DNA from 3 places in the Ferriphaselus amnicola genome. Region 3 is predicted to be linked to each of the others. Evidence: predicted binding sites of a transcription regulator. Region 3 holds the regulator's gene; each other region holds the start of a gene.
What was found. The regulator FliA, encoded in region 3, starts transcription of late flagellar genes. The targets are predictions, from matches to a motif close to CTAAAGTTNNCNNAAANNNTGCCGATANNA.

Region 1: OYT1_RS01790 (flagellin N-terminal helical domain-containing protein) is a predicted target of FliA. The motif match lies at 2,594-2,623, and genes of this name have one in related genera.
Region 2: flhD (flagellar transcriptional regulator FlhD) is a predicted target of FliA. The motif match lies at 5,272-5,301, and genes of this name have one in related genera.

Annotation. Positions count from the first base shown of each region.
Region 1 is NZ_AP018738.1:386,752-394,098, reverse strand. Features, by position in the region: gene OYT1_RS01800 (O-linked N-acetylglucosamine transferase family protein) at 1-677, shown strand, start outside; gene OYT1_RS01795 (GGDEF domain-containing protein) at 762-2,552, shown strand; gene OYT1_RS01790 (flagellin N-terminal helical domain-containing protein) at 2,722-3,522, shown strand; gene OYT1_RS01785 (flagellin N-terminal helical domain-containing protein) at 3,650-4,471, shown strand; gene OYT1_RS01780 (flagellar protein FlaG) at 4,548-4,913, shown strand; partial or broken gene OYT1_RS14050 (flagellar cap protein FliD N-terminal domain-containing protein) at 4,938-5,198, shown strand; gene fliD (flagellar filament capping protein FliD) at 5,214-6,920, shown strand; gene fliS (flagellar export chaperone FliS) at 6,932-7,347, shown strand, end outside.
Region 2 is NZ_AP018738.1:638,163-645,509, reverse strand. Features, by position in the region: gene OYT1_RS03055 (methyl-accepting chemotaxis protein) at 1-375, opposite strand, end outside; gene OYT1_RS03050 (methyl-accepting chemotaxis protein) at 395-2,017, opposite strand; gene motB (flagellar motor protein MotB) at 2,087-3,067, opposite strand; gene motA (flagellar motor stator protein MotA) at 3,100-3,954, opposite strand; gene flhC (flagellar transcriptional regulator FlhC) at 4,162-4,704, opposite strand; gene flhD (flagellar transcriptional regulator FlhD) at 4,733-5,053, opposite strand; gene OYT1_RS03025 (hypothetical protein) at 5,369-7,347, opposite strand, start outside.
Region 3 is NZ_AP018738.1:1,924,322-1,931,668, reverse strand. Features, by position in the region: gene OYT1_RS09675 (PAS domain S-box protein) at 1-1,779, shown strand, start outside; gene flhF (flagellar biosynthesis protein FlhF) at 2,077-3,351, shown strand; gene OYT1_RS09665 (RNA polymerase sigma factor FliA) at 3,433-4,143, shown strand; gene OYT1_RS09660 (flagellar motor protein) at 4,143-4,883, shown strand; gene motD (flagellar motor protein MotD) at 4,890-5,657, shown strand; gene OYT1_RS09650 (flagella synthesis protein FlgN) at 5,753-6,202, opposite strand; gene flgM (flagellar biosynthesis anti-sigma factor FlgM) at 6,220-6,537, opposite strand; gene dnaB (replicative DNA helicase) at 6,777-7,347, shown strand, end outside.

The sequences.
Region 1 (7,347 bases), 1.2 Mb from region 3:
GTCTATCGGCTTCATATACTTTTGGCCTGCACTTTCAGCCACCGGAAGTCACTCCCTTGCCCGCGCTTTCAGGCCAAGCATTTACCTTTTCCTGCCTCAATGCGCACTCCAAAATCTCGGACGAGAACATTGCACTATGGGCAGAAATACTCAAACGTACGCCTGGATCACGCATCATGTTTGGCAATTCCGAAGAGGAAGCTGTGCAACACAGGCTAATCAATACATTTGCCTCGTACGGCATCGATGCCAGTCGCCTGATCTTGAAACCCCGAGTCACCACTTACGACTTCCTAGCATTGCACCAATCGATCGATGTCGCGCTGGACCCGTTTCCTTACAATGGCGGCACAACCACAGTATTGGCGACACTGATGGGCGTGCCAGTCATCACGCTCTCCGGCTCGCGTACAGTTTCGCGCTGCGGCGCCGGAATAATGGGAGCGGTCGGACTTTCCGACTGGGTGGCCACAAGCCCAGATCAATATGTCTCGATCGCAATCAAGTATTTTCATGACTTAGAAGCGCTTTCACGCATACGCCAAAGCCTACGTGATCGATGGCACCAAAGCTCAGTAGGCAATCCAGCGGCCTACACGCAAGAAATCGAATCGACCTATCGACAACTTTGGAGCCACTGGTGCTCGCAGCAAACGCAGAAAGCGCCTGAAAAATAGGCTAGTATTCTCCAGCTATTCGTCAGATACTCAACCTGAGAATCCATTGAAAATTCGACCATTGATAGTCGCTCATCGAAGAAAATGAACAATCCCGCAGAGATCGCCCGCGAAACCCTCAAGTTACTCGCTTCACGCAAACTTGCAGCGACGCCCAATAACTACACTGCGGTGTACCAAGAAATTAGCGGCGAGCCAGTCGAGGCGAGCGGAGCAGAAACGATTTTGGTCGGAGTTGCACAGCGGTTAGTCAAAGAGTCCCCTAAGACCAGCGCCATCGGAAAGTCCCTCAAACAAGCCATTTCCAGCCGAGATTGGGCGCGCTGTCAAAATGAGCTACAGCATTTTTTGTTCCCTCCTGCTGAGCAGACTAAGGCTGCACCTCTCGCATGGTCTGATCTCATCCGTGATCTGTTACGACAGTTGGAAACTACGCACAAGGGCCTCACCATTGCGCGCAAGAGGGAAGGTCTAGAAACCGTCCTAGGACGATTCAGCTCCGACCCCGCCGTACTATCAGAAAAGCTACAAGGATTGATCAGATCATGGTCTAGCGGCCAAACCGAAACACTCGACGCCAAGGTAAGCAATGAAACAGAGATTACCGCGCCCCAACTCAGCGCTGCCCCCGCAGTCATAGACACAGCATCTCCCGGAGCGACCATGCCCAATCTGGCCGACCACGCATTACTTGGTCAACTGGGCGAACTGTTGGCACAGACGCTGGAAAGTACATTGCAATTACATCCAGAACTATCGGGGGAAGTCACGGCATTGATCGGGCAAGTCCGTACCGCCCACAGTCACGATCAGATTAATCAATTAGCAGAAAAATTGCGCCACTTTTGGCTGCACATGGAGCTACATGGCGGCGACAAAATCAAGGTGCAAGAAGGTTTGATCCGCTTGTTGCGGATGCTAGTAGAAAACGTCAGCGAGTTGGTTGCCGATGATAAATGGCTGCACGGACAAATTGGCATGTTCCAAGAAATCATCGCCAACCCCATCGATAAGCACATCATTGCCGATGCTGAACGTAGTCTGCGAGATGCCATCATCAAACAAGGGCTATTGCAACAAAGCTTAACTGACGCCAAGAGCACGTTAAAAACGCTAATGTCGAGCTTCATCGACCGTTTAGGTGAACTGACCGACACTACTGGCGAATACCACACAAAAATGGAGAGCTACAGCCAAAAGATCGGCGGCACAGACAATCTGGCGGAGCTTGGCCACATCCTTGATGACATCATGCAGGACACACGTACTATTCAGGAAAGCGCCTTACGTTCGCGTGACGAACTGCTGGCCACCCGCAAGCAAGCGGATGAAGCCGAGCGCCGCATCCATGAGTTGGAAACCGAGCTAGAACATGTGAGTGAGTTAGTGCGGGAAGACCAACTCACTGGGGCGCTCAACCGGCGCGGCCTTGACGAGATCATGGAGCGCGAATACAAACGAGCTGATCGCAACCCTACACCCATCATCATCGCACTACTCGACGTGGACAATTTCAAGCGTCTTAATGACACTCTTGGTCATCAAGCGGGGGATCAAGCCCTCATTCATCTCGCCAGTGTCATCAAAGACGCCCTGCGCCCCAGCGACTCCGTCGGACGCTACGGTGGTGAAGAGTTCATCATCGTGCTTCCCGACACCGCTTTGGAGGAAGGTATCGCCACCATCTCGCGTCTCCAGCGCGAACTGACCAAGCGCTTTTTCATGCACAACAATGAGCGTCAGCTCATCACTTTTAGCGCAGGCGTGGCACTACGCAGCGAGAACGAAACAGCGGATGACACGATCGCCCGCGCTGATCAGGCAATGTACCTCGCCAAGCAGACCGGCAAAAATCGTGTGGTAGCGGCGGACTAATCCCGCTTTCTAATCACTCGCTTAAATAGTTCATCCCAACTATAAAGTTTGACGAGAAAGCACCGATAACTAGCTCATCAGTAGTTGATTAAGTCTAGAAAACCAAGACACAACTGCAGTGAACGGTGGAACACACCGGAGTTTGAAATCAAAGTTAAGGAGAACCAAAATGGCTTCCTATATCAACACCAACATCGCCGCCTTGAATGCACAACGCAACCTGACCCAATCTCAGGGTGCGCTGAATACTTCGCTGCAACGCCTGTCTTCCGGCTTGCGCGTGAACAGCGCCAAGGACGATGCAGCAGGGCTGGCCATCGCCGAGCGCATGAATGCGCAAATCAAGGGGTTGAATGTTGCGGTACGCAATGCCAACGATGGCATTTCTCTAGCCCAGACCGCTGAAGGTGCACTTGGCATCATCGGCAACAATCTGCAGCGGATGCGTGAACTGGCGGTACAAGGAGCCAACTCCACAGCGTCGGGCGACTTGACTTCGCTAGACTCTGAGTACAAGCAACTCGCCGCTGAAAATACGCGCGTAATCGGCGCAACAAAATTCAACGGCACTTCGCTGCTGAATGCTGCTGCCACGCTGTCGTTCCAGATTGGCGCAAACGCTGCCGACACGGTTTCGGTCACCACCACCGTCGTTGCGATGACAGGAACCACTTTGGGAACCACTACAGCATTGGCTTCGGCACAAATCACCTTGCTGGATGCTGACATCGCCACCATCAACTCGACTCGTGCAACCTTTGGCTCCACTCAGTCTCGGTTCGAAGCGATCATCAGCAACGTATCCAATGCCGCAGAGAACCTGACCGCTGCCCGCAGTCGCATCATGGACACTGACTACGCCGCAGAAACTGCCAACTTGACTCGCGCCCAGATTCTGCAACAAGCAGGCACTGCGATGCTGGCACAAGCCAACACCGCCCCGAACAGCGTGATGTCTTTGTTGCGCTAGGCTAAGTTGGTTTAATTATCGAACTGAACCCTAAGTATTTTAGCGCAAGAACCGATAATAGATTCAACAGCGATTGCTTATGCAGACCAAAGCATAATCGCAGTGATTAATGTAAAGGAGAACGAAAATGGCTTCCTATATCAACACCAATATTGCGGCTCTGAACGCACAGCGCAACCTTAATAGCTCCCAAGGTGCCTTGAACACATCACTGCAACGCCTGTCTTCTGGCCTTCGCGTGAATAGCGCCAAAGACGATGCAGCAGGACTAGCCATCGCCGAGCGCATGAACGCCCAGATCAAGGGACTGAATGTTGCGGTGCGCAATGCCAACGACGGCATCTCACTTGCTCAGACTGCTGAAGGCGCGCTTGGTATCATCGGTAACAATTTGCAGCGGATGCGTGAATTGGCAGTGCAGGCGTCTAACGCCACTGCCTCCGGCGACTTGGCTTCCCTGAATTCTGAGTATCAGGCACTGGATGCAGAAAACCTTCGCGTGCTTGGAGCTAGCAAATTCAACGGACAGGTTTTGTTGACCGGCGGCACCTCGCTGACCTTCCAGATCGGTGCAAATAATGCCGAAACGATTACTGTGACCACGGGTTCGCTATCGACTGCTGCTGGTAGTGGTGTGATTGCGACAGCAGCTGGCTTGGCTTCGACCGCTGCCGCCCAGACCGAAATCACCACGATGGATACAGCGATAGGTAACATCAACTCGCTACGCGCAACCTTTGGTGCCACCCAGTCGCGCTTCGAGGCTATCATCAGCAACGTATCTAATGCTGCAGAGAACCTGACTGCTGCTCGCAGCCGCATCATGGACACTGATTACGCTGCAGAAACAGCCAACCTGACTCGCGCGCAGATTCTGCAACAAGCTGGCACCGCGATGTTGGCACAGGCGAACACCGCCCCCAATAGCGTGATGTCTCTGTTACGCTAAACTGGTTAGGCTGGTAGCTAAAAATCCCAGCCGAAACCGATGTTTCGGCTGGGATTTTGGTTAAAGGAGAAGCAAAATGTACATCCAGAATGCGACAACTAGTGTATCCAAGTCAGGATGGGCTGGCGTAGAGGGGGTAAATCCCTCGCCCCCAGCGGCATCTTCGACTGAGGCACAGAGCGCCACTGCCGTAACGCAAAAATCAGTCGAGCCCACTCCAGCTCAACTGCAAGGTGCGGTGGACAAGATCAACAGTTCAATGAAGGAGATCAACTCCAATCTGCAATTCAGCATTGATAACGACACGAAACGTGTTGTCGTTAAAGTCGTTGAATCAAAGACTGGAGAAGTAATCAAGCAATTCCCCTCCGAAGAGGCACTTTCTATAGCTAAGGCTATAGACCGCTTCCAGCAGGGATTGCTCGTTAAGCAAAGTGCGTAACGAAGAAAGGTAAGGGTACTCATCATGGCAACCACTACTAGTATCACTTCGGGTGGCATGATAGATGTTAATGGCTTGGTCACCTCGCTGATGGGCGTTGAAAGACGTCCGGTCACTTTGTTGACCGCCAAGCAAACTAGCTATCAGGCCAAGCTGTCTGCAATGGGAAATATCAAGAGCGCAGTCTCTGCATTCCAGACTACCGTTGGCTCAATGGCGAGTGCCAGCAGCTTCCAGACGACCTCTGCCACTTCCGGCGACACTTCGGTGTTTTCGGCAACGGCAGGGAGTTCGTCCACTTTGGGCAGCTATTCAGTTGAAATCACCAAAATTGCACAAGCGCAAAAGCTCGCAACGGCAGGGCAACTCAGCACAACCACCGCTATAGGTAACGGGACCCTCACCTTCGACTTCGGTAGCATCAGCGGCGGAACCTTTGACTCTGTCACCGGGAAATACACAGGGGCGAGCTTTACCAATAGCGGCGCAAGCAGTGGTACGGTCACTATTGATGCCACCAACAATTCTTTGCAGGGCATCCGTGACGCAATCAACACAGCCAAAATCGGCGTTACTGCATCCATCGTAAATGATGGAAGTGGCACTCCCTACCGCTTAGCGTTAAGCTCCAACAATATGGGCAGCAGTAACAGTGTGAAGATTTCTGTTGCTGGCGATGCCGGCTTGAGTAGTCTGCTCGCACACGACCCCGCCGGCACCCAAAGCCTAGCCGAAACCGCTACCGCTCAAAATGCCTTATTCAAGGTTGATGGCATTAGCATCAGCAAAAGCAGCAACATCATCACCGATGCAATTGCCGGTGTCACTCTGACGCTAAAAAAACCAAGCACTTCGCCAGTTTCGCTAGATGTAGCCACAGATAATAGTGCTGCCACCAAATCCGTTCAGGGCTTCGTGGATGCTTTCAACACGCTGAACAAGTCTTTGAGCAGCGCTCTAGCTAGTGGCGTGGTTGGCTCTACTGCACCGCTACATGGCGATGCTCTGATCCGCTCATTACAAAGCCAAATTCGTAGCGTCCTGAGCACCCCTCTCTCCAACAATGGCAGTACGGTCAATACGCTGTCTCAAATTGGGGTTAGCTTTCAGCCTGACGGGTCGCTGGCGCTCAACTCCACAAAATTAAGCGCAGCCATCAGCAGCAATGCGAAAGACGTCGCCAGCATTTTTGCCGCTTCTGGCAGCGCTACTGATAGCTTGGTCAGCTTTAGCTCCGGCAGTGTATCGACTAAACCAGGGAGCTATGCAGTTAGCATCAGCCAGTTGGCTACGCAAGGCAGCTTGACCGGCTCTGCTGCCGCAGGCACAACCATCACAGCGGGAGCGAATGACACCATAGATTTGACTGTAAACGGTGTTGCGTCGTCGATTACCTTAAGTGCAGGGACTTACACCGCAACCTCGCTCGCCGCCGAGGTACAAGCAAAAATCAACGGTGTCAGTGCGCTATCTGCCGCAGGAGTCTCGGTTGGCGTTGGGCAAGCCAGTGGTGTAATTAGTATCACATCCAATACCTATGGCTCCTCTTCCAGCGTATCCGTCACTGGCGGCAACGGAGCAAGCAACCTGCTTGGAGCGACACCAACCTCGACTTCAGGGCTAAATGTCGAAGGCAGTATTGATGGCACCAGCATTATCGGCTCAGGCCGTTCGCTAGTTTCGACCACAGGAAACTCAAATGGATTGTCATTGACTATCAGCGGAGGAGCGCTTGGATCACGCGGCACCGTGAGCTATTCGCAGGGCTACGCCTACCAACTGAACCAAATCGCCACGACTGCACTTGCCTCGAATGGCTCCTTGACCTCTCGCACCGATGGCCTCACCAACTCAGTCCGTGATATAGGCAAGCAAATCGACTCGATGAATGTACGCATGACCGTCATTGAGGCACGCTTACGCAAACAGTACTCATCTCTTGATGCCATGCTTGGCAAAATGAGCACTACCAGCAGCTACCTCTCACAACAATTAAGCAAGCTCTGAGGGAGACAATCATGGTCGCAACACAAGGAATCAATGCCTACAACAAGGTTGGCGTAGAATCGAATATCGCTGGAGCATCTCCGCATGACCTGATCATCATGCTTTATCAAGCCTCCGTAGCAAGCATAGACAACGCCAAGCGTCAGATCGCCCAAAAGGAAATTGCAGCCAAGGGGGCGTCTATTAGCCGCGCTATCTCTCTGATTGGTAGTGGGCTGCAGGCAAGCTTGGATCGTGAAGTCGGTGGCGAAATCGCGCAGAATCTGTTTGATCTCTATGGCTATATGATTCAGCGCTTGGTCCAAGCCAACATCAGCAACGACTTGGCCATTTTGGACGAAGTCGAAAGACTACTGATTGACCTGCAAGGCGCTTGGGAAAGTATCAAACGTCCAGCTGTTCAAACCGCTGCGTATCCAACCGCTCC
Region 2 (7,347 bases), 1.3 Mb from region 3:
CTCATTCAAATAACGACTGCGATCTTGATCTACTTTTTCAACTAAAGCTTTTTCATCATCAGAGAGATTTCTCGCTACAAAAGTAGCCCAAAGCTCCTTACTATCACTTAAATTATGCTCAATGGTTTGTACGTACTTGTCACGCTCATCAGGATGCAGTAGCAAGCCATTAACCATTGCACGATTCTCTGCCACTCGCCGCTCCAGCACCGCCAACTGACTTAAGGGAACCGCTCTGCTTTGATACAGCTCTTTGATAGCAGAATTACTTTTTTCCGCCATCACCAAACCTTGCACTGCCAAAACCACAGCAAGTAGCTGTAAAGTAAATGACATCAGATAAAGTCGATTCTTGATGCTCAAATTGTTCAACATATTACACTCCTACTCTGCTCTAAACCTTGAAGTGGCCGACCACCTGCTTTAGGTCAATCGCCAGTTGTTCGACATCCTTAATTGCTTGCACCGTGCGCAAAATGACATTGTTATTACTACCCGCCATCGCAGCGATGTGGTCAACGTTCTCGCTAATATGGCGACTAGCTACTTTCTGTTGATTGACTGACGTGGAAATCTCTTCCACTCCTGCATTTACCTTACTCACGGAATCATTCGACTGTGCCAATACATCGGCAACCGTTCCCATATGGCTTCGACTAGTTTTCAAGGACTGCAGGCCATTGGCAATGCTGACCTCCACCTGATCACTCTGCCCGCCTAGATCGCGAGTCACCACATCAATCTGACTCGCCGATTGGGCCGATTTTTCGGCCAACTTACGCACCTCATCTGCTACCACAGCAAAGCCTCTCCCTTGCTCACCGGCGCGCGCAGCCTCAATGGCGGCGTTCAGCGCCAGCAGATTGGTTTGCTCGGCGATGTCACGCACCTCTTTAGTCATATTGGTAATGGTTTGTGTGCTCTTTACAAAAGCCGCAACGGAACCCGCCATAAGTTTGACCGCAACCTCAACATGCTCAATTTCCGCCATCAACTCTTGCAAGCTCTTCTGCCCACTTTCCGCTTGTTGCAGACTCTCCAAAGACAGGAGGTGTACATTGCTCGAAGTATCTGCAACCAATCCGATACTACTGCTCATGGTATCCACTTCGTGCGCCGTATCGAGAGCTGCATCACTTTGTCGTTGCGAACTAGTTGCCACCATGTCTGCATTACTAGCCAATGCAGAAGCCGAACTTGAAACCTGCCCGGCATAACCATGTACTTGGCTGACAATACTTTGAAAGCTTTTCGCCAGTTCGTTGAAGGCCCTCCCCATTTGACCAACCTCATCATTACTACGCACAACTACTCGCAATGACAAATCACCTGCGCGCTGCATCTGCTGCATGACGTTCTTCAATTCACGGGTGGGAGCTGTTACTTGCTTGATGATGCCGCCAATCACAAAAAACAGCATGACCTGCAATACAACTTGCCCCGCCCATAGCGACATTTCCAAGCTTTTTAACTCAGCAAAAGCATCCTTTAGACCGATGCGAACACTAACCGCACCATTGATCGTGCCCTCATTACCCGCATGACACTCTAGGCAATTGACACCGTGATAATCGTGCTGCGATAAAAATGGAAACACCACGCGCATGGAAGGGGCACTTCCGGGCGAAAACTCCACTAATTCCTTGCCAGTACTTAACACCTGCCTTTCCAACTCATCTTTCGCCTGTTCATCCGGCAAACCTGGACCATACTGATCTATCAATGGCTTACCACGAAAGATGCGCAACTCATCCAATCCCTGAGTCGCGGCCATTCTCTTAACTAGGCCGACACGCTGCTCTTTATCGCTGATCAGACCAGAAACCATCATTGTATTTAGGCTATTGAACAATGCTTTAGCAGCGATTTCGGCTCTACTCTTCGCATCATGCTCAATGTTGGCCTCAAAGTGGCCGACCATCCAATTCTGCGCAAACACCAGAATAACCATCAGAATCACCTGAATTGGTATCTGCAATTTATTCTTAAGGGAAAGAGAACTCCACCAGCTATTCATGATCATTATTCTCGCTGTAAATAAGCATTGCCAAGCAACACTCCGTAGACCATCTAACGACAAACCCGCCTAATTCTTTAACATCCTAGGACGAGGTGCGCCTGGCATCTGGCTCACCTCCTCTTGAATCGTCAACTCGATCTCACTACTCCCTGCCTCTATCTCGACAGTGCCGCCATCATGGCGAGCCGCCTCTTCCGCCTTTTTATTCATCACGATTATGCTAATACGGCGATTGATCGGATTTTGAGGGTCATCCTTATCAAAGGGCACAGCCGAGGCCAAGCCAACGACGCGCACAATCTTGTCTTCACTCATTCCGCCGTTGATCAGCTCGCGGCGGGAGGCATTGGCGCGATCCGCTGATAACTCCCAGTTACTGTAGCCTTTGTCACCCATCGAATAGGCCTGCGCATCGGTATGACCGGACAGACTGACCATATTCGGCACTTCGTTTAGTGTCTTACCGATTTCGCGCAAAATATCGCGGGTATAGGGCTCAAGTTGCGCACGACCTGACTGAAACATAGGCCGATTCTTCTCGTCCACAATCTGCACCCTCAAACCTTCACTAGTTAGGTCGAGCAGAATCTGGCTCTTAAACTTCTTTAGCTTTTCATTAGCATCAACGGCCTGCTCGATATTCGCCTTCAATTGCTGAAGTGTGGCCATTTCCTTAGCTTGCTGTAAGCGCTTGAATTCCTCGTTGGTGGCCTTCAAATTGACGGTGCGCTTCTTGCTGTCCACATCGCCTTCTTTGACTTGGCCAGTAGAGCGAGTCAGATCTTTACCGCCACCCTTGATGACACTGGAACTGTCTCCACTACCAGAACCACCTTCCAGTGCGACTTTCAGGGGAGTCTTGAAATATTCAGAAATCCCGTTCAAGTCCCCCTTTGCTGTTGAGCCTAAAAGCCACATCAGCAGAAAGAACGCCATCATCGCAGTCACGAAGTCAGCGTATGCAATCTTCCAAGCGCCACCGTGGTGCCCCCCAGCGACCTTCTTGATACGCTTGACCACAATGGGTCGTTTATCGTCCCCTGCCATACCCTTGCTCCGCCGTAATTATTATTTGCCGATCAGCGTTTGGTTTTGACGTGCTCTTCCAGCTCAGCGAAGCCTGGACGCTCTGTGGAATTCAATACTTTGCGACCAAACTCAACCGCCATCGCCGGCGCATATCCGTTCAGATTAGCCAGCAAAGTTACTTTGATGGTCTGAAACATTTTGGTGGACTCATCTGCCTTTTGCTCTAACACAGAAGAAAGTGGGCCGACGAAACCATAAGCTAGCAAGATACCAAGAAAGGTCCCCACCAACGCGTGAGCAATCAACATCCCCAACTCTGCCGGAGGCGCCCCTACCGACTCCATGGTATGCACAACCCCCATAACCGCCGCCACGATACCAAAAGCCGGCATACCGTCACCGAGCTTGGCAATGGTGTGCGCGGGAACCAACTCTTCGTGATGATGGGTCTCAATCTCAACATCCATTAGATTTTCGATTTCCATGGCGTTGAGGTTGCCGCTGACCATGATGCGGAGATAATCGGTGATGAATTCAACTAGGTGATGATCAGACTGAATTTTGGGGTACTTAGAGAACAACGGGCTTTCGTCTGGCTTTTCGACATCACCTTCAATAGACATCAGACCTTCTTTGCGAATTTTCCCAAGCAATTCATAGAGTAGCGCCATCAGCTCCATGTATGTATCTTTAGTGTATTTCGCCCCCTTGAACACCAAGGGCAGTCCCTTGACTGTGGCTTTAACCGCCTTAGGTGTATTACCCACAAAGAAGGCACCTAGCGCACCTCCTCCAATCATCAATAATTCAAGTGGCTGAAAGAGTGCCGCTAAATGACCACCCGCCATCGCAAATCCGCCGAACACACTCCCCAGAACTACCACATACCCGATAATTACAAACATAACCGCCCCCTGCTTATCGTTTCTGTCTCACTGGCTAGCAAATTATCACCAGCCCGCTAAACTCAATCACCCAATTAACCGGATTTATTCTTACTTGTTCTTCCGTTGCCCCCAAGCCCGCCAAGAAGAAAGCCGTTACCACTCAAAACTTATATCGGTGGTAACGGCCAATGGGGTGAAAACTTTAGGGGATTCTCCTAGCCTGCATCAGACAACCAAAGCCAGTTCTTCAGCAGCTTTTTTGGTCTTGCCAGCACGAGAAGGTGGGCGACATATCCCACAGGTATAGTGACCACAGAGCTCATTCGTATGTACAACGAAGTTGCCGCCACATTCGACACAAGTCGTAAGCTGCAACATGTCGGCCTCAAAGAAGCGAATCAGGAACCACGCACGAGTAACACTCAGCACCGCATCTCCGCCGCTGAAGCCAATCTGCTCCAAATACAAGCGGTAGGCCTTAATCAGCGCCTCAACCCCTTTTATTCCAGCATTTTTTAGCAAGAACTGATGAATGCCGATGAACAACGACGAGTGAATGTTTGGCTGCCAACTCATAAACCAATCAGTCGAGTAGGGCAGCATACCTTTGGATGGGGATACGCCCTTCACTTCTTTGTATAGTTTAAGCAAGCGCTCACGGCTCAGTGCAGTCTCTTCCTGCAAAAGTTGCAAGCGGGCGCCCAGTTCGATCAACTCCACCGCAATATGAATCTCGCGCGCCTCTGTGACTACACTCTTGTTTCGCATGACACCCTCCAGACAGATGATGAATGAATCAGGCTGCCAGAGCCTCGACTGGACGTCCAGCCATCAGAATGGCTGCGTGCGCTTGCGACATCATCCTATCCTTGTTGTAGTCAGTCACCATATTCAACAACACATTCTCGTCCAAGCGGAAGCAGCACAGCAGCATATTAGCTGACGCCATCTTCAACAGCTGAGCCGGAGTCAATCCAGAGATAAGATCAGCAGTCTCTTCGCTGACACCCAAGCGAAAGATCGCAGATGCCTTATCTTCCTGAATCATTTGCTGAGCCAGCAACATGTAGGAAAGATTTGTTTCCTTAATTTCTTCGTGCAGTTGATGAGCGTTCATTTTCGTCCCCTTGGAAGTTGAACAACGTCTTTATCGACGACTGCATTCTGCGGGACGTGCATGTAGGAAAAAATCAGAGGGCTTCTGTATTTTTTGTAGTCAATGTTCCTACATGAAAGAAGGGAAGACTCCCTCATTATGGAGCAAGTCCATGAATTAGAAGAGGAAGCCTTCAAAGAACACGAATTTGCAAGGGGACAAACTCATGCTTACGACTGATGTATCGGCACCCACAAATAAAACTTTAGTGTTTTTTTAAAAAATTTAATCGTTTTTTTCGTTAGCTCAAATTCAACCAAAAATGTGCAGAATGGATCAACGGAACAATAATGCACTCCAGTGCCAGCTCGCCCAAGCCATCCCTATAAGCAACAATGCACCAACATAATACGGCCAGCGCTGTTTCTTTTCGGCAAAGGGATCAACCATATGCAGAGCTGAAGCGCCTTCTGGCAGTCTAGCCAAGCCAGTCAGTGACGTTCCAAACGGGATATTGATTCGAGCGCGCGCATTCACTGCCCAGCCATTGGCATCCAGCAGCGGCCCAAGATTGCGCTGTTTCAACTTGAACCAAGCAATCAGCATAGAAGGTCCTGACACTGCCAGCAATGCTCCAATCAACACCAGTGGCATCTGCCACCAGCGTAGGTCGAGCAAGCCCGTCAGCACCGAGGCTAGCGCCGTCCCCAACGCCCCCACCGCCAAGCCAATGGCCGCAAAAATACCGGCAAATTTACCCACATCGAACGGAGGAGGTGGAGCCTTGGGCGCTTCAGCAGGAGCCTTCCCAGCCTCAAGCGCTGAGGTCACCAACTTGGTTTCTGCCGCCTGAGAGCGAGCGGCAGCAAACTTCTGCAACTGCTCACCAATCATTTTCCCAGCACGCTTGTATGGTGACCAGAACGCCTGACGTATGCTAATCGGATGCTCTAGGATGCGGATGATGGTTGCATTCCAGTCCTGCCCCTTGCGGTCGTAGAAGATACCATTGCGCCCAACCATCAACTGATCCGAGTCGCCAGCAGTAAAAGCGGCGGCGATGGTCTGTTTAGCCGAGCCATTCACACACTCACAATAGACCAGACAGACACGACTCAGATTTGCCAGCGTGGAGTGCTTACCGGCATCATCAACCTTGATGCACAACTCGCAACTCCGACCATCCAAGTACAATGTCCCCGCCTGAAACACCGCTTTATCCACACCGGTGTAAAAATTACGGAAAGAGACAAAGTTATTGACCAACGCCCCCAAGTCGCGCACATAGTGAACCAGCCTATCCACCGAAGCGATCGCCTCAACTTCGGAGGCCAGCGCCGTATCCTGCGCAATCAGTTCAAGTAAAGCAAGCTCGTGGCCACCGCTCAGCACCATGCGCAAATGAGCCGAACCCAACGCTTCCACTTGCGTCTCTGGCTTATCTGCCAACCAGCCTTCGTAAGCAGCAAAACGACCAGAAATGTCAGCCCATTCCTCCGCACTTAACTGATCACGATTGCCCAATAGCGGCAACACGACTTGTTCGCGAAAGGCAACGATAGCGGCTGACCACGCTGGATTGATTCCGTTGCGCAACGGCAAGGATTGTCCCGCAGCCACCAAAGCCAAAGGAAATGCCGCCACCTCACTCGCCCCTGCACTCAACTCTTTCCCCGCCAGCTGCTGATAATCTTCGATAGATCGGCTCAGAGGCAGCGCTGCTCGCGCATCGTAAGCCGCCATCTGGCAACGAGTGAAGTAATCATCAACCTTGGTACGCACTGCCCGCCAAGCAGTGGCCGCCAACTGCGTATCTTCCTTTAGGCACAAGATGGCCTGATCTTGCTCAGCACGCAGACTCCACGTATCGAACTCCCTCGCTTGATCGAAGAAACGCTCAACCAGATCCTTGGTAACCCCCTTCTCTCCACCCGCATCGGTAACGGAGCCCAAACTAGCGATGATGCTTTCCAGCACGCTCTTCGTCACGGCATCTTCCACTGCAGCGGGGGCGATGATGCCGTCGCCATTAAAACGCAGTCCAGCCATCAGCCTTGCTGTATCGGTGGTGTCAGCCGCACTGACCGAGTCCGCTTCGGGTTTGCCTAGGCTAACGAGAATATGGCGAGCTGCCGCCAATAATTTGGCACCTTCATCCGTTGCCTCGTTGATCGCCACCAGCGGCAGTGTCGCCGACCCTTTGGCTAGCAGATCGCAATCTTTCAACAGCCTAGCTGCCCAATTCACCGCCGAGATGACTTCGGGTGCGCGCACATGCCCGTCATTATCGGAGTCGATCAGATCGAGCGTATGCG
Region 3 (7,347 bases):
GATGGTCAACATTACCCTCAGGCAGGCTGTCCGATGTTTGCTACCGGAGTCGATGGTGAGCCGCGTATTGCTGCCGATGAAGTCTTGTGGTGCAAGGATGGACAGAGTATTCCGGTTGAGTATGCGACGTATCCGATGCGTAAGGACGGAGTCTTGACAGGGGCGGTCATTGTTTTTGACGATATGTCCAAGCGCAAGGCCCTAGAGAAGCAAATGCAGGAGCAAGAGGCCGTTTATAGTGCGGCTATCCAGACCTCGGTCGATGGTTTCTGGGCGGTCGATATGCGCGGTAACTTTGTGGACGTGAATGATGCTTACTTAAAGCGATCTGGCTACAGTCGAGATGAGATGCTTGGGATGAGCATCGTAGATGTCGAAGTGTGTGAGCCACCCGTCACGGTTTTAGATATCGCCAAGGTCGTTGCGTTGGGCAGCGATAGCTTTGAAAGTCAGCATAAGGCCAAGACGGGCGAACTGTGGGAGGTTGAGGTTTGCGTTTCACATGTTGCCTATGCGGGTGGGCGCATGTTCTGCTTCATCAAGGACATCACTGAACGGAAACTGCAAGCACAGCAGTTGGAAAGTGCGCGGCAAAAGGCCGAGTCCGCCAATCGTGCCAAGAGCGATTTTCTGGCCAATATGTCTCACGAGATACGCACCCCTATGAATGCGGTGATCGGCTTGTCTGGTTTGGCGCTGGATAGCGTAGATAAAGAGGAACAGTGCAGTTATTTGCGTCAAATTCTGGACTCTTCAAAATCATTGCTTGGCATTCTCAACGACATTCTTGACCTATCCAAGATTGAGGCGCGGCAGATGTCCATCGAACCACATGAATTTTCGCTGGATGGATTGCTTGATAGTTTGGTGCGTATGTTCGAGTTGCGAGCCAAGGAACAAGGGCTTATATTCAGTCTTGAGCGTGACGCTCACGTGCCGAATATCCTCATCGGAGATCAGTTGCGTCTGAAGCAGATTCTGATAAATCTCTTGGGTAATGCCTTCAAGTTCACCGCGCGAGGACAGGTCAAACTTCACGTGCTACAACTGAGCAGAGATGGCTCTGAAATCACACTGGATTTTGCGGTGCAGGATAGTGGCATCGGTATGACACTGGAACAGCTTGGTAATTTGTTCCAACCCTTTGCTCAGGCAGACAACTCGATCACCCGTCGTTTCGGAGGTACGGGTTTGGGTTTGGCGATTAGTCGCACTCTGGCGCAACTGATGAAGGGCGACATTCGAGTCGAGAGTCAATTGGGTATAGGTAGTACGTTCCATTGCCAGATCAGCTTGGTCGTCGCAGATGAGAGGCAAGTGGCGGCCTATGCGTCCCACGATAAAGTCGATAACACGGTGTCAGTACTCAAGGATGCTGCGGCAACTTTGCGTAGCAAGCGGGTCTTGTTGGTCGAGGATAATCGGGTTAATCAGATGGTTGCCAGTCAGATGCTAAAAAAGCTGGGAATGGAAGTGGATATTGCTAACCATGGTGTAGAAGCGATCGGGCGAGTGCAGAACGGGCGCTATGATGTGGTGCTGATGGATATTCAGATGCCGGTAATGGATGGGCTAGAAGCGACTAAACTTATCCGTCAGGAGTCGCAGTTCGCTACTCTACCCATCGTGGCAATGAGCGCAGGCGTGACCTTGGATGAGCAGGAAAAGTGTACCAGCGCTGGGATGACATCATTCATCGGTAAGCCGATAGATTTGGGGCAACTCACCCAGAAATTGCTCGAACTTTGTCATCAGGATGGTTCTGGAGTTGCGGATTAGCAGATGATTCGGTCTTGGGGAAGTATGTTGCGATCGGTCAACTTTAGTCTGGGGGCGGCGGCTCCCCGCAAGAGTTTTTCAGCCGCCGCCTTACTTAGAGTGGCGGATCATGCGCTCTATCAGGCAAAAATGGTGGGCGCAATCAGTCGGTCCTAGCCCTCACCAACGCGGAATAGTGCCGCAATCCCCCCTTTATTCGCCTGTTTGATTTGACACCATTTCCTGATAATGAACATCACTGAAGGAGCCTCGTCGAGTTGAGGGGCGATGGAAGAGAGTGATTCGAGGGGGTGGAGTATGAACGCTAAAAAATTTGTGGCAGCGACTTCGCGCGATGCATTACGGATGGTACGTGATGATCTGGGGCCGGATGCGGTGATCTTGTCCAATCGTAAGGTTGATGCGGGGGTTGAGATCGTGGCTTTGGCTGGCTCCGAGTTGTCCGCGCTGACTGAAATGCGCACCCAGCAAGCGGCTCCTGCGCCTGCGCCCAAGAAGGTGATGAGCGGTACGCAGCAACTGCTTGCGAGCTATACGGCTCGAATTCCAGATGCGGCGCCTGTCGCGCCAATGGCTCCTCAGCCTGTCCGTATGACAGCATCTGCAGTGCCTATCGCGCCAGTACAGGATCAGCAAGGTGCGCTGATGAGTGAGATTAAATCAATGCGCAATATGCTGCAGGAGCAGTTGGCGTGCATCGGTTGGTCGGAGATGCAGCAGCGTAGCCCCGAGCGGACGAAGTTGTTGCGCGAATTGTTGAATGCGGGCTTTAGTGCGACGTTGGCACGCCATCTGTTGGAAAAGCTGCCTGACGATGCGGGCCCCTCTTGGATACGTAAGGTGGTCGAACACAACCTACGGGTCATCAAGCAGGAAGATAGCCTAGTCACGCGCGGTGGTGTGTATGCTTTGGTCGGGCCGACGGGTGTGGGCAAGACCACGACGACGGCCAAGCTTGCCGCTCGTGCTGTGGTGCGCTACGGTGCAAATAAGGTGGCGTTGATCAGTAGCGATAGTTACCGGATCGGAGCCCATGAACAATTGAGCATCTACGCCAAGATGCTGGGAGTGTCGGTTCATTCGGTGCATGACGTTGCCGAACTCAAGCGCACACTGGCTGCGCTACGCGACAAACATCTGGTGCTGATCGATACCATCGGTATGGGGCAGCGAGATGGTCGAGTCGCATCACAGACGCAGATGTACGACTCCTGCGGAGTGAAGCGGTTGCTGTTGCTGAATGCGACCAGTGGCGGCGATACGTTGGAGGAGGTGGTACGCAAATACCGTACAGTGGGTGTGGTCGGCTGTATCCCTACCAAACTTGACGAGGCGGTTTCATTGGGTACGGTGCTTGATGTTGCCGTACGTCACCAGATTCCACTGCATTACATCGCTAATGGTCAGCGTGTTCCTGAAGATCTGCATGAGGTGAATGTGGATTATTTGCTGCACCGAGCCTTTAAGCCCGCTGCCCAGTCGGCTCCCTTTGCGTTGAACGAGCTTGAGATGCCTGCTCTGATGTCGGGGCAGGGGGTGGCGCCTGCTGCGAGTCGGAGATTGGCAGCCTAGTGCAGTCAGTGGGAACAAACTATGTGCGCTGAATGTACAATGCTGGGCGGGGAGTCAAGAAAGCCAAAAAAATTTCAAACCATGTACACGGCGACCGGAAAGAATGACAAGGAGCAGTGCCTGAAGGAGTATGCGCCGCTGGTAAAGCGTATCGCGCATCACATGATGGCAAAACTGCCGAGTAGCGTCGAGGTGAATGACATCATTCAGGCGGGTATGATTGGACTGCTAGATGCTGTTGGACGTTACGACGAGCTGCGTGGGGCGCAGTTCGAGACCTATGCTGCGCAACGTATTCGCGGAGCTATGTTGGATGAGCTGCGTAGTGCGGATTGGTTGCCGCGTAGCCTACGGCGAGATATGCGTCGTATCGAAGCGAGTATCAGCACGTTGCAGCAAAAACTAGGTCGGGCACCTTCCGAGAGTGAAATCGCTAAGGAAATGGACATTCCGCTGGCCGAATATCAAGAAATGCTGGGTGGGTCGCGCGGCGCGCAATTGGTCTATTACGAGGATTTTCATGAGGAGGGTGATGAGGACTTCTTCGAGCGTCACGAGTTCGGCGAGGATGCCGATCCGCTCGAATTGATTCAGGATGCGCGTTTCCGTAATGCCCTGATGAAAGCGATCGAGAACCTGCCTGAGCGCGAACGCATGATGATGGGTATGCACTACGAGCAGGATATGAACCTGAGGGAAATCGGCGAGGTGCTTGGAGTCAGTGAGTCTCGTGTGTGCCAGTTGCATAGTCAGGCGGTGTCACGCTTGCGTACTAACTTGAAAGGTCACTGATGGATAAGCTCAGTTTATTCGGGTTGCTGATCGCTATCACGGGGATTTTCGGGGGGCAGTTATTGGAAGGTGGCACCTTGGGCAGTCTGTTCCAAACGACAGCATTCCTCATCGTGTTCGGTGGCACTTTGGGGGCGGTAATGTTGCAAAGCCCACGCAAGGTCTTCTTTACTGGGATCAGTATGGGGCGCTGGGTGTTCTTTCCGCCGCATCCTGATATGCAACAGCTGATCGCTCAAGTGGTGGAGTGGAGCGTGCTGTCTCGTCGCGATGGTATCCTGATGTTGGAAAACCGAATTGCAGAGATTCGTGAACCTTTTATGCAAAAGGGTTTGCAGTTGTTGGTGGATGGCAATAGCGCCGAGAAGATTCGCGAAGTGCTGGAAGTTGATGTGGATACGCACGAACAGCTAAGTTGGCAATCTTCGCGGGTGTGGGAGTCGGCGGCGGGTTATGCTCCTACCATCGGTATCATAGGTGCCGTGCTGGGGCTGGTGCATGTGATGCAGACACTGGGTGAGCCGTCTAAGTTGGGGGCGGGCATCGCGGTGGCTTTCGTTTCTACTATCTACGGCGTGGGTTTGGCCAATCTGGTATTCCTACCCATAGCAAATAAGTTGAAGGCGCACATCATGGCGCAGTCAAAACGACAGACTTTGGTGATTGATGGACTGATGATGATCGCTAACGGTGAGCATCCGCGTTTCATCGAAACCAAGTTGCAAGGGTATCTGGAGTAGTCGGTCATGGCGCTGCGTCGTCGTAAAAGGCAAGACCATGAAAATCACGAGCGCTGGTTGATTTCTTACGCTGATTTCATCACCTTGTTGTTTGCATTCTTTGTGGTGATGTATGGCATCTCCTCGGTGAATGAGGGTAAGTTCAAGGTGTTTAGCTCATCTTTGTCGGAGGCTTTTAACAGTAATCAATCGTCTGCTAGTACGGTCATCGCGCTGACGCAAGAAGAGCTGTTTCTCCGCTCCTTAGCTGATCGTCGTAATGCCAAAATGGCGGAAGCGCAGCGTAAGCGCGATGAATTCATCAAAAAGGTGACCGGTGACTTGAATCGGGTCATGGGTGCACTGATCAAGAGCGGGCAGGTCGCAGTTTCACAAACTAATCGCGGTATTGAGTTGGAGATTAATGCCAGCGTGCTATTCGAGACTGGGCAGGCTGAAATCCAAGCTGCGGCGGTCGGCACGTTGTCTGAGGTCGCGAAACTATTGGTGGCGGATGATCACAGCATCGAGGTGAATGGTCATACGGATGATATTCCCATCCATACGCCGCTCTATCCATCCAACTGGGAGTTATCTTCGGCGCGCGCTTCTAGTGTTGTGCGTTTGTTCATTACGCAAGGAGTCGCCTCCAAACGTCTAACCGCGGTAGGTATGGCGGACAATCAACCGTTAACGCTGAATGCCACCCCTGAAGGGCGCGCCAAGAATCGGCGTATCGCCATCTCCATTCTCGCGCCACAAGCTGAGCGGACTGGGCAAGTACCAGTCCAGTGATGCTGGCAAGCGCAGCTGTAACGCTGTCTAAACAGTGATTTTTCATCGTAAAGAAAGCAGGGTTTTCGCCGATCTGAAGTGCTGAGATGCGGCTATTAAACTGTGCCTAGAGTGCGGCGAGCGCTGGGTAGATTGGGCTGGCCATCGCGGCCATATAGTCCAGCACTATTGCTGGCTGCGCTATGTAACACGCCAAGGGCTTGTTGATTGTGGCGCATACGTACTTGAATCAGCTCGCCGTTCGTGTTGTTCAGTTGCTGCGCACGCTCAGCCAGTTGGAGTATCTCGAGCCAGATGGGTAGGGCATTTGGGGCAACTGACTGTAGCCAAGAGCTCATGTCTAGGCCGCCTGTATTGCGTAGTGCATCGCGGCGGGCGTTGATGATGACGGTGAGGCGATTGGCGGACTTGCTCTTAGACTCAGCTAAATCCAAGAGCGGGGAGGTGTCCTCGCTGGTCAGAATGACTTGTTCAGTTTCGAGTAGAGTTACAAACGCATTCAATGCGTCTCGCTCGTCATGTAGGCGGGAGGTGACGTCAGACATTGCTTGCTAAGACTCTATCAATGTGCGCCAGCGCCTAGTAGCTCACGCGCGGTTGCGATGAGGCGGTCAGCAACGACGCCGGAGTTGATCTGGAAGCGACCTTCGCTGATGGCTTGTCTGATTTCGGCGACCTTGGCGACATCAACAACAGGCGTGTTGCTCATGCTGCTTTCCATGCTGCGTAGCTGCGCCGACGTCGCCCCGAGATGAACTGAGGTGCTTGTGTTGGGATTGCTGGTGGTGGCACTGCCCGCTTTGCTTGACGGAGATCTGGTGCTGCCTTCGCCTATCGGAGCGGAGGGTAATGGCTTGCTGCTGGGCTTTTCGATTTTCACGGGATTCACCTTTTGCTAGATCTGTATGCCGTCTTCATCGGCAGTGGGATGCAATACTTTAGGAGTGGGCGGTAAGTATATTTGTTACACGGATCCAGTCTTATTGCTTTCCCGTAGCTTTATACCGGATGGGAGCCTTGCATACAATGCTGAAACCGCTGGTGGCGGGAGTCGAAGCGGGGAATCTGGCTACGAGAAATGCTAGAATCAAGCCCAGTATTTTTCTGCTTGGCTCTGAGATGCAAAACTATTCCGCTCCGCCCGCTGACCCTCAATTGGATCAAATCAAGTTGCCGCCGCACTCGGTCGAGGCCGAGCAGTCAGTGCTTGGTGGCTTGTTGCTGGATGTTAGTGCGTGGGACAAGGTCGCCGATGTCATTCATCTGGATGATTTTTATCGGCGCGAGCATAGGCTAATCTTTGAACATATCATGCGCTTATCGGAGCGGGCGCGTCCGGTGGATGTGATCACTGTGGCAGAAGCACTGGAAATCGCGGGCAAGTTGGATGAAGCGGGCGGATTGGCTTATCTAGGTTCGCTGGCGCAGAACGTGCCTTCTGCAGCAAACATCAAACGTTATGCCGAGATCGTGCGTGAGCGCGCCATCATGCGTCAGTTGGTTGAAGTTGGGAACGACATCGCCGCCAGTGGTTTCGCTCCCGCCGGGCGTGATGCTGGGCAGCTGCTTGATGAGGCAGAAAGCAAGGTGTTGAAGATCGCGGAAGCGGGTTCGCGCGGTAAGCAGGGTTTTCTCTCTATGCCGCCGTTGCTGACCCAGGTGGTGGAGCGCATCGAGACACTTTATGCGC